One region of the Streptomyces capitiformicae genome, then DNA from elsewhere that is predicted to be linked to it. Evidence: riboswitches for the same ligand, from Rfam matches in the RefSeq annotation. Region 1 holds a riboswitch; the other holds the start of a gene.
What was found. Region 1 has a riboswitch for S-adenosylmethionine ahead of CES90_RS02775 (aminotransferase class V-fold PLP-dependent enzyme). Riboswitches for the same ligand answer to the same signal wherever they lie in the genome.
Positions count from the first base shown of each region.

Region 2: linked by a shared signal. The riboswitch ahead of thrC (threonine synthase) and the one ahead of CES90_RS02775 (aminotransferase class V-fold PLP-dependent enzyme) in region 1 are both predicted to bind S-adenosylmethionine.

Region 1 is NZ_CP022161.1:636,769-643,090, reverse strand. It holds gene qcrB (cytochrome bc1 complex cytochrome b subunit) at 1-639, shown strand, start outside; gene trpD (anthranilate phosphoribosyltransferase) at 802-1,866, shown strand; SAM riboswitch class IV at 2,162-2,278, shown strand; gene CES90_RS02775 (aminotransferase class V-fold PLP-dependent enzyme) at 2,414-3,775, shown strand; gene CES90_RS02770 (peptidase inhibitor family I36 protein) at 3,909-4,334, shown strand; gene CES90_RS02765 (glycerate kinase family protein) at 4,306-5,535, opposite strand; gene CES90_RS02760 (SLC13 family permease) at 5,591-6,322, opposite strand, start outside.
Region 2 is NZ_CP022161.1:2,420,340-2,426,661, forward strand. It holds gene groL (chaperonin GroEL) at 1-573, opposite strand, end outside; partial or broken gene CES90_RS10640 (cold-shock protein) at 976-1,176, opposite strand; gene CES90_RS10645 (MoaD/ThiS family protein) at 1,639-1,914, opposite strand; gene thrC (threonine synthase) at 2,036-3,322, opposite strand; SAM riboswitch class I at 3,341-3,520, opposite strand; gene CES90_RS10655 (glucosyl-3-phosphoglycerate synthase) at 3,667-4,611, shown strand; gene CES90_RS10660 (alpha,alpha-trehalose-phosphate synthase (UDP-forming)) at 4,897-6,309, shown strand.

The DNA.
Region 1 (6,322 bases):
ACGCTCGTCCTGGGTGTGTTCATCCCGCTGGTGATCTTCCCGCTGGTCCTGGTCGCGATCGCGGTCTACCCGTTCATCGAGTCCTGGGTCACCGGCGACAAGCGCGAGCACCACATCCTGGACCGCCCGCGCAACGCCCCGACCCGTACGGCCTTCGGTGTCGCGTGGATCACCTGGTACATGGTTCTGCTGATCGGTGGTGGAAACGACCTCTGGGCGACCCACTTCCACCTGTCGATCAACGCCATCACCTGGTTCGTCCGGATCGCGTTCTTCGTGGCCCCGGTCCTCGCGTTCATCATCACCAAGCGGATCTGCCTCGGCCTGCAGCGCCGGGACAGGGACAAGATCCTGCACGGTCGCGAGACCGGCATCATCAAGCGCCTGCCGCACGGTGAGTTCATCGAGGTCCACGAGCCGCTCAGCCAGGAGCAGCTGCACACGCTCACCGCGCACGAGCAGTACGCGCCGGCCGAGATCGGTCCCGCGGTCGACGAGAACGGTGTCGCCCGCAAGATCACGCGCCGCGAGAAGCTCCGGGTCAAGCTCAACAGGGGCTACTACGGCGAGGACAGCCAGATCGCCAAGCCCACCGTCGAGGAGTACAAGGAGATCACGAGCGGCCACGGCCACCACTGATCGCCTGCCGGCCTGATCGCCGGCTCGCTTCGCCACACCACGGTCGAAGGGCCCCCGTCCGATCTTCGGACGGGGGCCCTTCGCCGTGCGTGGAGCTGGATAGGGTGGGGTTCACACTGTTCTGATCCATGTCTGTGATCTACGACACTCAGGAGCGGCCTTATGAGCGCTGTGACCCCCGCTGGAGGCGACACCGCGGCGGGCCGTTCCTGGCCCGAGGTGCTGAACGCGCTGCTGTCCGGGCGCGACCAGGACGCCGGCGCGACGTTCTGGGCGATGGACCAGATCATGCGCGGCGAGGCGACGGACGCGCAGATCGCCGGGTTCGTGGTGGCGCTGCGGGCCAAGGGCGAGACCGTCGAGGAGATCACCGGGCTGGTGCGGGCGCTGTACGAGCACGCCAACGTCATCGAGGTGTCGGGTAAGACCGTCGACATCGTCGGTACGGGCGGGGACGGCGCCAAGACGGTCAACATCTCCACGATGTCGTCGATCGTCGTCGCCGGTACGGGGGCGAAGGTCGTCAAACACGGCAACCGGGCCGCTTCGTCGGCGTCCGGTGCGTCCGATGTGCTGGAGAAGCTCGGTGTCAATCTGGAGCTGACGCCGAAGCGGGTGGCGGAGGTCGCCGAGGAGGCCGGGATCACCTTCTGCTTCGCGGTGAAGTTCCACCCGGCGCTGCGGCATGTGGCCGCGGCGCGCGGGCAGTTGGGCATCCGGACCGTGTTCAACGCGCTGGGGCCGCTGGCCAACCCCGCGATGGTCAAGGCCCAGGCGGTCGGTGTGGCAGACCCCCGTATGGCGCCGATCATGGCCGGTGTCTTCGCCGAGCGCGGCAACTCGTCGCTCGTCTTCCGGGGCGACGACGGTCTCGACGAGCTGACCACGACGGCCACGTCCCGGGTGTGGGTCGTACGGGACGGCAAGGTGACGGAGGAGTCCTTCGATCCGCGGGATGTGGGGCTGGATCTGGTGCCGGTCGAGGCGTTGCGCGGGGCCGACGCGTCCTACAACGCGGATGTCGCGCGGCGGTTGCTGGGTGGGGAGACCGGGCCGGTGCGGGATGCGGTGCTGTTGAACTCGGCGGCGGCGCTGGTGGCGCTGGAGCCGGGGGCAGGGACGCTGGCGGAGCAGCTGCGGGGTGGCATGGAGCGGGCCGCCGAGTCGATCGACTCGGGGGCGGCGCGGACGGTCCTCGAACGGTGGGTCGCGGCCACCAACCGGTAGCGCCCCCGCCGCCCCTACCCGTCCCATCCCCAGGGGCTGCGCCCCTTCGACCCCCCCGGGTGCCTTTTCGGGTGCGGGTGGGTGGTGGGTTGCTCGCGCAGTTCCCCGCGCCCCTAAAAGACGAAAAGCACGGGGCGCAGCCCCTGCTTTTCAGGGGCGCGGGGAACTGCGCGACAAGCCCCCACCCACCCGCACCCGCCAAACCACGCCAACTTCCCGAGCTATGAGGCGCCCTTGTTCCGGTATCCGGACAGGAGTTGCGCCGCGGCGATCACGTCACGTACGTTCTTCGTCAGGTCATGAGTGACAGCCACAAGGCCCCGGCCGGCTGTCCGGCAACCCTCCGTCCGTGGCGGGGTGCCCCGGGTGAAGACCAGGCCGTGGGCAGCGAGGTCCTCGGCAAGCGCGGTCGTCGAGGAGCCTTCCGTGAGCAAGCGAATGCGATAGGGCCGCAGAGCCCCGCCTCCGCACACCCCTTTTCCCCTCACCGCCGCAGAGCCATGTCCGCTCGCCGGTGAATTCCGCCTGCCTTCACGGGAGTTCCGCCATGTCTGTCTCCACCCTTGCCGCCGACCAGTCCGTTTGCACCCTGCTGCCCGTTCTGGGTCGGGATGTCACCGTCCCGCTCGTCACCGGCGGCGAGGTCACCTACGCCGCGCTCGACTACGCCGCCAGCGCCCCCGCGCTGCAGCGGGTGTGGGACGACGTGGCGGCGTACGCCCCGTACTACGGGAGCGTGCACCGGGGCGCCGGGTACCTGTCGCAGCTGTCCACCGACCTGTTCGAGAACGCCCGCCGTACGGTCGCCGAGTTCCTCGACTGCCGGGAGGACGACCAGGTCGTGTTCACGCGGTCGACCACCGACTCGCTCAACCTCCTCGCCGCCGCTTTGCCCGCCGACTGCCAGGTCTTCGTCTTCGAGACCGAGCACCACGCCTCGCTGCTGCCGTGGCGCGACGCGCGGGTCACCTACCTCGACGCGCCGCGTACGCCCGCCGAGGCCGTGGCCACGCTGGAGCGGGCGCTCGTCGACCGTGACCCGCACGGCCCCGCCCTCGTCTGTGTCACCGGTGCGTCGAACGTCACCGGCGAGATCTGGCCGGTGCGTGAGCTCGCCGCCGCCGCGCACGTGCACGGGGCGCGGATCGTGCTCGACGCCGCTCAGCTGGCGCCCCATCACCCCGTATCGGTACGGGAGTTGGCTGTCGACTGGGTCGCGTTCTCGGGGCACAAGCTGTACGCGCCGTTCGGGTCGGGCGTCCTCGCCGGGCGGGCGGACTGGCTCAGCGAGGCCGAGCCGTACCTGGCCGGTGGCGGCGCCTCCCGCAAGGTGGCCCGGCGGGCCGACGGCGGGGTCGACGTCGAGTGGCATGTCACCGCCGCTCGGCACGAGGCCGGCTCGCCCAACGTCATCGGCGCCTACTCCATCGCCTCCGCCTGCAAGGCCCTCACCGAGGCCGGGTTCGACACGCTGGTCGCGCGTGAGCAGTACCTGATCGACACCGTGCGCGCCGGTCTCGCCGAGGTGCCGGAGGTGCGTGTCCTCTCCCTCTTCGGGGACGACGCCCCGCGTGTCGGCGTCATCTCCTTCGTCGTCGACGGCTGGAACAGCTCCCACTTCGCCGCCGCCCTCTCCGCCGAGTACGGCATCGGCGTACGCGACGGTCTCTTCTGCGCCCATCCCCTGGTCCGCACGCTGCTCGGGAGCGCCCCGGAGGCCCAGGGCGAGTGCGGTGCCCCCGAGGCCGCGCCCGGTGAGAAGTCCCTCAACGCGATCCGGGTGAGCTTCGGGGCGGGTACGCCCGACGAGCACGTGGAGCGGTTCGTGGGCGCCGTCAAGGAGTTGGTGCGGCAGGGCGCCAAGTGGGACTACCGCACGGTGGACGGGCGTTGCGTACCCGCTGTCTGAGCTGTCTGAGCTGTCTGAGCTGTCTGAGCTGTCTGATCCGCGGACATTGGCTCAGGGGACATGTGTTCGGGGAAGAGGGGGGTGGCTAGAGTGATCGGTCGGTCCGGTGGGCCGATCACCAGGGGGAGAGCAGATGACCAACGGGAAGAATCGGATAGGGGTGTTCGCGGCCGCCTCGGCGATGGCGGCGGCCGCGGTGCTGTCGGGCGGCGGGACTCAGGCGCGGGCGGCCGAAGCCGGTGAGGTGGCGGCGTCCGCGAAGAGGGACTGCGTCCAGGGGCATCTGTGCCTGTGGGGCAAGAAGGACTTCAAGCGGGGCCAGGGCGCGTGGTCGGTGAAGGCGACCGACAGCCACAGGTGCGGCAAGGGCGTGTGGAAGCCGCGCGACCCCAAGCGGTTCGCGCGCTCGGTGTGGAACCGCACCACGAAGGTCTGGTACGGGAAGACCGAGAGCGGCGCGGAGCGGCAGATCGTGCGCAAGACCGGAATGTACGGGTCGCTCATCGGCTCCATCCCCAAGCCGGCCTCGATCACACAGTGGTGCTGGAAGAAGAAGTGAACCGCGGGGGGCCGCCGGGCGACGCGTAGGACCTCGCCTCCGTCACCCGCGCCCCCAACAACACCATCCGCAGCGCCCGTTCGGTGGCGTCCGTGAGGAGTTCGCTCGCGCGGAAAATGGCCTCGGCGAGAGCCATCGGCGCGGGCAGGATGCCGGTGTACGCGTCCACGCCCGGCACCTCGTGCGCCCCCTCGCCCAGGGTGCCCGCGAGGGCCAGGACCGGCCGGGCGTGCAGCTTGGCCCGGCGGGCCACTTCGGCGGGGACCTTGCCCCGGGGAGTCTGGTGGTCGAGGGCGCCCTCGGCGGTGATCACCAGGTCGGCGCGGGCGAGGCGGGCGTCGAGGTCGAGATGGGCCAGGAGGACGTCGAAACGGGGGAGCAGCCGGGCTCCCAGGGCGGCCAGACCGGCGCCGAGACCGCCGGAGGCGCCGGTGCCGGGGCCGTGGCGGAGGTCGGTGCCGACAGGGGCGAGGTCGCGAGTGAGCACGTCCGCCCAGTTCTCCAGCGCGGCGGACAACTCCTCGACCTGCGCGGGCGTCGCGCCTTTCTGCGGGCCGAAGACACGGACGACGCCGCGTTGGCCGCACAGCACGTTGAACGGGTTGCAGGCGACGAGCAGTTCCACGTCCTTGAGACGGGGGTCCAGAGCGGCCGGGTCGATACGGCTCAGCCGGGTCAACTCCCTTCCTCCCGGAGGGAGTTCGTACCCGTCCGCGTCCAGCAGCCGCGCACCCAGCGCCTGGAGGGCACCGGCACCGCCGTCCGAGGTGCCCGAGTCGCCACAGCCGACCAGGATCCGCCGTACACCGGTGTCGAGCGCGGCGCGCATCAGCTCACCGACGCCGTACGTGGTGGTCGCGCCGGGATCACGCAGGCCGCGCGGCACGAGGGAGAGCCCGGCGACGGCGGCCATCTCGACGACGGCCGTTCCCGGGTCCTCCGTGTCGCCGGTGCCGAGAAGGGCGAAGTGGGTGCCCACCGGCTCACCGATCGGGCCCGTCGCGGGCAGGGCGACGAGGCGACCGCCGGTCGAGGCGGCCAGCGCGGCGGCCGTGCCCTCACCGCCGTCCACCAGGGGGATGAGGTCGACCTCGGCGTCGGGCACGACCCGGCGGACGCCCGCCGCGATGGCCTCGGCGGCGGCCTCGGCGGACAGGGACTCCTTGAAGCCACTGGGGGCTACGGCTACTCGGTTCAGCATGGTTCTCAGGGCTCCTTGGGGTCGTGGGTGCGTGGAGTCATCAGGGGCCGCCGTGTCACGGGCGGGCCAGCGGTACGCCCAGCAGCGGCCAGACCGCGACGGCGAAGAGGACGACGAGGGCGGCGGTCAGCGGGGCCAGGACGGCGGACAGACGGAGCAGGTCGCGTGGCGTGTAGGTGGGCGTTCCGGGGAGATCGGCGAAGAGCGCGACCGGCTTCGCGGAGGCCGACAGGGTGTGGCAGAAACCCGCGGCGGCGGTGGACGCGAGCGCGGCCGCCACCGGGTTGACCCCGGCGCCCACGGCCGCCGCGACGACCAGGGGAACGAGCACCGACGACCGTGCCGAACGGGACTGCAGGACGAGATGGGCGGCCGTGCTGAGCACCACGACCGCCACCAGGAACACCAGCGGAGTGACCGCCGAGGGCAGCCCGGCGACCAGCCACTTCGCCGCCCCCGAGTCACTGAGCGCGACACCCATCGCCATGGTCGCGGCCATGAAGAGCAGCATCGACCAGGGCACCGTCCGCAACGCGTCCTTCAGCCGTACGGTGCCCAGCGCGGGCGAGGACGCGACGATCGCGCCGATCAGCGCCACCACGGCCGGCGGCACCCGGTGGAGGGGCTCGGCGCACCACAGGACCACCACCGTGGCCAGCAGCAGGGCGCAGCGCGACTCGGCGGGGGACCAGGGGCCGGTGACCGGCTGCTCACTGTGGTGCTGGATGTCCTCGACCGTGATCCGTACCGGACCGCGGCGGTCCGCGCGCCGGGTCGTCGTCAGCAG
Region 2 (6,322 bases), 1.8 Mb from region 1:
CATGCCCTCGGTGAGCTCAAGCTCCAGACCGAAGGTCTGCGACTCCTCGACGGTGATGACGCCTTCCTTGCCGACCTTGTCCATGGCCTCGGCGATGAGCTCGCCGATCTGGGTGTCGGCGGCGGAGATGGAGGCCGTGGAGGCGATCTGCTCCTTGGTCTCGACCTCCTTGGCCTGGTCGAGCAGCGCACCGGAGACGGCCTCGACGGCCTTCTCGATACCGCGCTTGAGGGCCATCGGGTTGGCACCGGCGGCTACGTTGCGCAGGCCCTCCTTGACCAGGGCCTGGGCGAGAACGGTCGCCGTGGTCGTACCGTCACCGGCGACGTCGTCCGTCTTCTTGGCGACTTCCTTGACCAGCTCGGCGCCGATCTTCTCGTACGGGTCCTCGAGCTCGATCTCCTTGGCGATGGACACACCATCGTTGGTGATCGTGGGGGCGCCCCACTTCTTCTCGAGGACGACGTTCCGGCCCTTGGGGCCGAGCGTCACCTTGACGGCGTCCGCGAGCTGGTTCATGCCGCGCTCGAGGCCGCGCCGCGCCTCCTCGTCGAACGCGATGATCTTGGCCATGTGAAGTGGTCCTCCCGGACTGGGGTGGATTGCTCCGGACCGTGCTGGCGCCCGCGACGGACGGCCTGCCTGCCTCGTGGTTCCTTGCCCCACCCGGCCTGCGGGCCTCACCGACCCGGTCCTCGTTGTCACTCTCACCTTCAGAGTGCTAACGCCAATGATTAGCACTCGACCCATGCGAGTGCAAGCGGCTCTCGGTAGTCAGCCGGTGATCCGCAGGTGAACGCGCCCCCCGCGCGCCCGGACGCGACCTCGCACACGACCGCGCACGCGCCCCCGCCCCCGCCCCCGCCCCGACACGGAGTCCGCACACACCAGAGGGCTCGCACCCCTGACGGGATGCGAGCCCTCCGAAGAAGAACGAAGAACGTCGCTGCGTTGAACCCGGCGCGTTACTTCAGCGGCCGCCAGTCGGACCATGTCCGCCTGCGGCCCCTTCTGACCCTGCGAGATCTCGAACTCGACCCGCTGGCCCTCTTCCAGGGTGCGGTAACCGTCCATCTGGATCGCGCTGTAGTGGACGAATACATCCGCACCACCGTCGACCGCGATGAAGCCGTACCCCTTCTCCGCGTTGAACCACTTGACGGTGCCCTGAGCCATGCCTAACTCCCCTATTACTGGCCCTTGCGCAGATCCGCACTTCGCGGATCCGGGTCAGACCTCACCCCCCAACGGTTGGGGGTGTGCGCCGGAACGCGTCGACCGCGGCTGAATGTATCTGTCCAACTGCCGTCTGCAACAGGTCAATCGGACGAGAAATCTGGACACGCGGGTTCGGGAATGTACGAACAATTCGCCCGAATTCAGGGCAAGTCGGGCTCCATAAAAGGAACGAAACACGCAAATGCCGTGCACACTTTGGCTACTTCACATAGGGCGTGCGGCGCGATCAGATATGCGCCCGGCATGAAATCACTACGGCGATCGAACCGGGTTCCCCAACTCTACCGCGCTCAACCATAGAGAATTACCCCCTCCGCTTCTCTCGCGGAGGGGGCAATTCGATGAACAGCGAGTAACCAGTGTTACCCACGGTTACTACCGGCGAGTACTGAACGAAGGTCAGCCACCCGCGACAGCCGGGATGATCGAGACGCCGGCCCCATCCGGGGTCGCCGTCTCCAGCCCCTGCTCGAACCGGACATCATCGTCATTCACGTACACATTCACGAACCGCCGCAACTTGCCCTGGTCGTCCAGAACCCGGGCAGCGATCCCGGTGTGGTTCTTCTCCAGATCGGCGATGACCTCGGCGAGGGTGGCCCCTTCGGCCTGAACCTCGGCCTGACCACCGGTGTAGGTGCGAAGAATGGTCGGGATGCGGACATTGACGGACATGACTTGTGACCTCCGGGGAGTGCGGCGAACCTAAGGGGCGCGGGGCGGTATTGAATGCGCGGCTGCCGCCGCGTGGGCGCGACAAGCCCCCACCTGCCCGCAGCCGAACGACTAGCAGCTCTTACGCAAGACCAGCCTCACGGAACGACTCAAGGTTGGGACGAATCGTCGCAGTAAGCCCGGTCCCGGCCACCGCATCCAACGTCTTGAGCCCGTCACCCGTGTTGAGAACGACCGTGGTGAGAGAGGGATCAAGAACCCCGCTCTCAATGAGCTTCCGGGTCACACCGACGGTCACCCCGCCCGCGGTCTCCGCGAAGATCCCCTCCGTCCGCGCGAGCAGCTTGATCGCGTCCACGATCTGCTCATCGGTCACGTCCTCGACCGCCCCACCGGTGCGCCGAGCGATATCGAGAACGTAAGGACCATCCGCCGGGTTGCCGATCGCGAGCGACTTCGCGATCGTGTCCGGCTTCTGCGGCCGTACGACGTCGTGGCCCGCCTTGAACGCGACGGACACCGGCGAGCAGCCCTCGGCCTGCGCACCGAAGATCTTGTACGGCTTGTCCTCGACGAGCCCGAGCTTGATCAGCTCCTGGAGCCCCTTGTCGATCTTCGTGAGCTGCGACCCGGAGGCGATGGGCACGACGAGCTGGTCCGGCAGCCGCCAGCCGAGCTGCTCGCAGATCTCGTACGCCAGCGTCTTGGAGCCCTCGGCGTAGTACGGCCGCAGGTTGACGTTGACGAAGCCCCAGCCCTCGCCGGCCGGGTCGCCGATCAGCTCGGAGCAGAAGCGGTTCACGTCGTCGTAGTTGCCCTGGATACCGACGAGCTCGCCGCCGTAGACCGCGGCCATGACGACCTTGCCCTGCTCCAAGTCGTGCGGGATGAACACGCAGGAGCGGAAGCCGGCGCGGGCGGCGGCGGCGCCGACGGCACCGGCGAGGTTGCCGGTGGAGGAGCAGGAGAGCGTGGTGAAGCCGAAGGCGCGGGCGGCCTCCAGTGCCTGGGCGACGACGCGGTCCTTGAAGGAGTGCGTCGGATTGCCGGAGTCGTCCTTGACGAACAGCTTGCCGGCGTCGACGCCGAGCTCACGCGCGAGGTTGTCGGCCTTGACGAGCTGGGTCCAGCCGGGGTTGATGTTCGGCTTGTCGGCCACGTCGGCCGGGACGGGCAGCAGGGGGGCGTAACGCCAGATGTTCGCCGGGCCGGACTCGATCTTCTTGCGCAGCTCCTCCGTGTCGTACGCGGAGAAGTCGTACGCGATCTCCAGCGGCCCGAAACACTCCTCGCAGGCGAAGACCGGGCCGAGGGGTACTTGGTGACCGCACTCGCGGCAGCTCAGGGCCGCGGCGGAACCGAGGTCGACGGTGGAGTTCGTGGAGCTTGCAACAGTCTGCACAGCCATGTGAGGCGAGGCCCTTTCTCCTCATCTTCCTCACGACGCATCTCGCCGTGAGACGGATTTGGCACCTTCCCTAGCCGGGAGCCTCGCGGTGCGAATCGCCACGTGCGTCACGCGCCTGTGGCAGTGATCGCTACGAGACCGGCTGGAGGGTTGCCGGGGCTTCATCGGGCCGTATCCCTCTGCCCCTCTGGATGAGCGGTATTTGGTTGTATACGCAAACGACCCTCGACATGCGATGGTCATCAGCGTTGTCCAAGACTGTAACCGAAGGCCACGACAGTTGAGGGAGCCGTCCGAACCGCGAGACGCATCACACCGCTCACACCGCAGAGGAGCCGCGCACTGTGCTGAACGAAGTCGAGCGCTGGCTGAGCACCCGCTCCTGGTCCGTGACCGACCGCCCGCTCCACAAGATCATGGCCGCGAAACGGGCCACCGGCCAGACGGTCAGTGTCGTCCTGCCCGCGCTCAACGAGGAGGCGACGGTCGGCGAGATCGTCGCGATCATCCGCCACGACCTCATGCAACAGGTCCCGCTCGTCGACGAGATCGTGGTCGTCGACTCCGGTTCCACCGATCGAACGTCCCAGGTGGCCGCCGCGGCTGGGGCGAAGGTCGTCCACCGCGACGAGATACTCCCGCGCATCCCGACCGTGCCCGGCAAGGGCGAGGTCCTGTGGCGCTCGCTGCTCGTCACGACCGGCGACATCGTCTGCTTCGTCGACGCGGACCTGAAGGAGTTCTCGTCCGACTTCGTCTCCGGGATCGTCGGCCCCCTGCTCACCGACCCCGGTGTCGACCTCGTCAAGGCGATGTACGACCGCCCCCTCGGCTCTGCCGCCGGCCAGGGCGGCCGGGTGACGGAACTGATGGCGCGCCCCCTGCTGAACATGCACTGGCCGCAGCTCGCCGGTTTCGTCCAGCCACTCGGCGGCGAGTACGCGGCCCGCCGCTCCCTGCTGGAACAGCTCCCGTTCCCCGTCGGCTACGGCGTGGAGTTGGGCATGCTCGTCGACGCCCTGCACCTGGTCGGCCTCGACGCCCTCGCCCAGGTCGACGTCGGCGTCCGCAAACACCGCCACCAGGACGGCCAGGCCCTCGGCCGTATGTCCGCGGCCATTTACCGCACCGCCCAACTGAGGCTGGCCCGCGGCCACCTCATCCGTCCGGTGCTGACCCAGTTCGAACGAGGCGAGCAGGGCTTCGAGCCCCGCACGCACTCGGTGGACATGGAGGAGAGGCCGCCGATGGTGGAGATCGCGGAGTACATGAAACGAAGGGCCGCGTGATGAAGGGGGCCGAGCTGTGAAGTGACGGCTGCGGGTGGTTTGTGGTTGCTCGCGCAGTTCCCCGGCGCGCCTGAAAGACACGGCCCTGCGGGCCGACAAGCACGGGGCGCAGCCCCTGCTTTTCAGGGGCGCGGGGCTGTATCGATATGCGGCTCCGCCGCGGGGCGCGACAAGCCCCACCTGCCCGCACCCGCCAACGCACAGGCACCCCTCACCCCGCTGGGCACCGGCATCCAGCCCAACCCGTACGTTTGCCCACCGAACCCCTTGGCTAGGTTGAGCCCTATGGCATCAACGCAAGGTGCACAGATCCTCGTCGCCTCCAACCGCGGCCCCGTCTCGTACACCCTGGACGTGGCAACCGGCGAAATCACAGCGAAGCGCGGTGGTGGCGGCCTCGTGTCGGGCCTTTCCGCGATCGACCCGGACGCCGGCGCGGTATGGGTCTGCTCGGCCCTCGGCGCCGGCGACCGAGAGGCCGTACGGCGAGGCATCGGCGAGCCCGGCGTACGGATGCTGGACATCCCCGCCGACGTGCACCACGACGCGTACAACGGCGTCGCCAACTCCACGCTGTGGTTCGTGCACCACATGCTGTACCAGACCCCGCTGGAACCGTCCTTCGGTGCCGAGTTCCGCGCGCAGTGGGCGGCGTACGAGTCGTACAACCACTCCTTCGCCGAGGCGCTGGCGGAGGAGGCGGCGGACGGCGCGGCGGTGCTCATCCAGGACTACCACTTGGTCCTCGCGCCCCGGATGCTGCGCGAGCTCCGCCCCGACTTGCGGATCGGCCACTTCTCGCACACCCCGTGGGCGCCGGTGGACTACTTCCGGCTGCTCCCCGACGACATCGCCGCGCAGGTGCTGAGCGGGATCCTCGGCGCCGACCGGGCCGCGTTCCTCACCCGGCGCTGGGCGGACGCGTTCACCGAGTGCTGTCACGCCGTGCTGGGCCCCGGGATCCCGTCCGGCACCAGGATCGGCGTACACGGACTCGGCGCCGACGCGGACTTCCTGCGCGCCCGCGCCCACGAGGCGGACGTCGACGCACGCATGGTCGCGCTGCGGGAGCAGATCGGGACGGCCCCGGACGGCACCCCACGCCGCACGATCGTCCGCGTCGACCGCACGGAACTCTCCAAGAACATCGTGCGGGGCCTGCTGGCGTACCGGCAGCTCCTCGACGACCAGCCCTCCTGGCGCGAGCGCGTCGTGCACGTCGCCTTCGCCTACCCGTCCCGGCAGGACCTCGCCGTGTACCGGGAGTACACGGCCGAGGTCCAGCGGGTCGCGCACGAGATCAACGAGCGGTACGGGACGCCGGGTTGGACCCCGGTCGTCCTGCACGTCAAGGACGACTTCGCACGGTCCCTGGCGGCGTACCGGCTGGCCGACGTGGCCCTCGTCAACCCCATCCGGGACGGTATGAACCTCGTCGCCAAGGAGATGCCGGTCGTCTCCGACGAGGGGTGCGTGCTGGTGCTGTCGCGGGAGGCGGGGGCGTACGAGGAGTTGGGCGACGACGCGATCGTGGTGAACCCGTATGACGTGAGCGGCACCGCGGCCGCGCTGCACCAGGCGCTGTCCATGCCGGCGGACGAACGGGCCGAACGCACGAAGCGGCTGGCCGCCGCGGGGACCGCGTTGCCGCCGACCCGGTGGTTCTTGGATCAGCTTCGTGGGTTGGAGAGTGCCTGATAGCTCGGGGGAG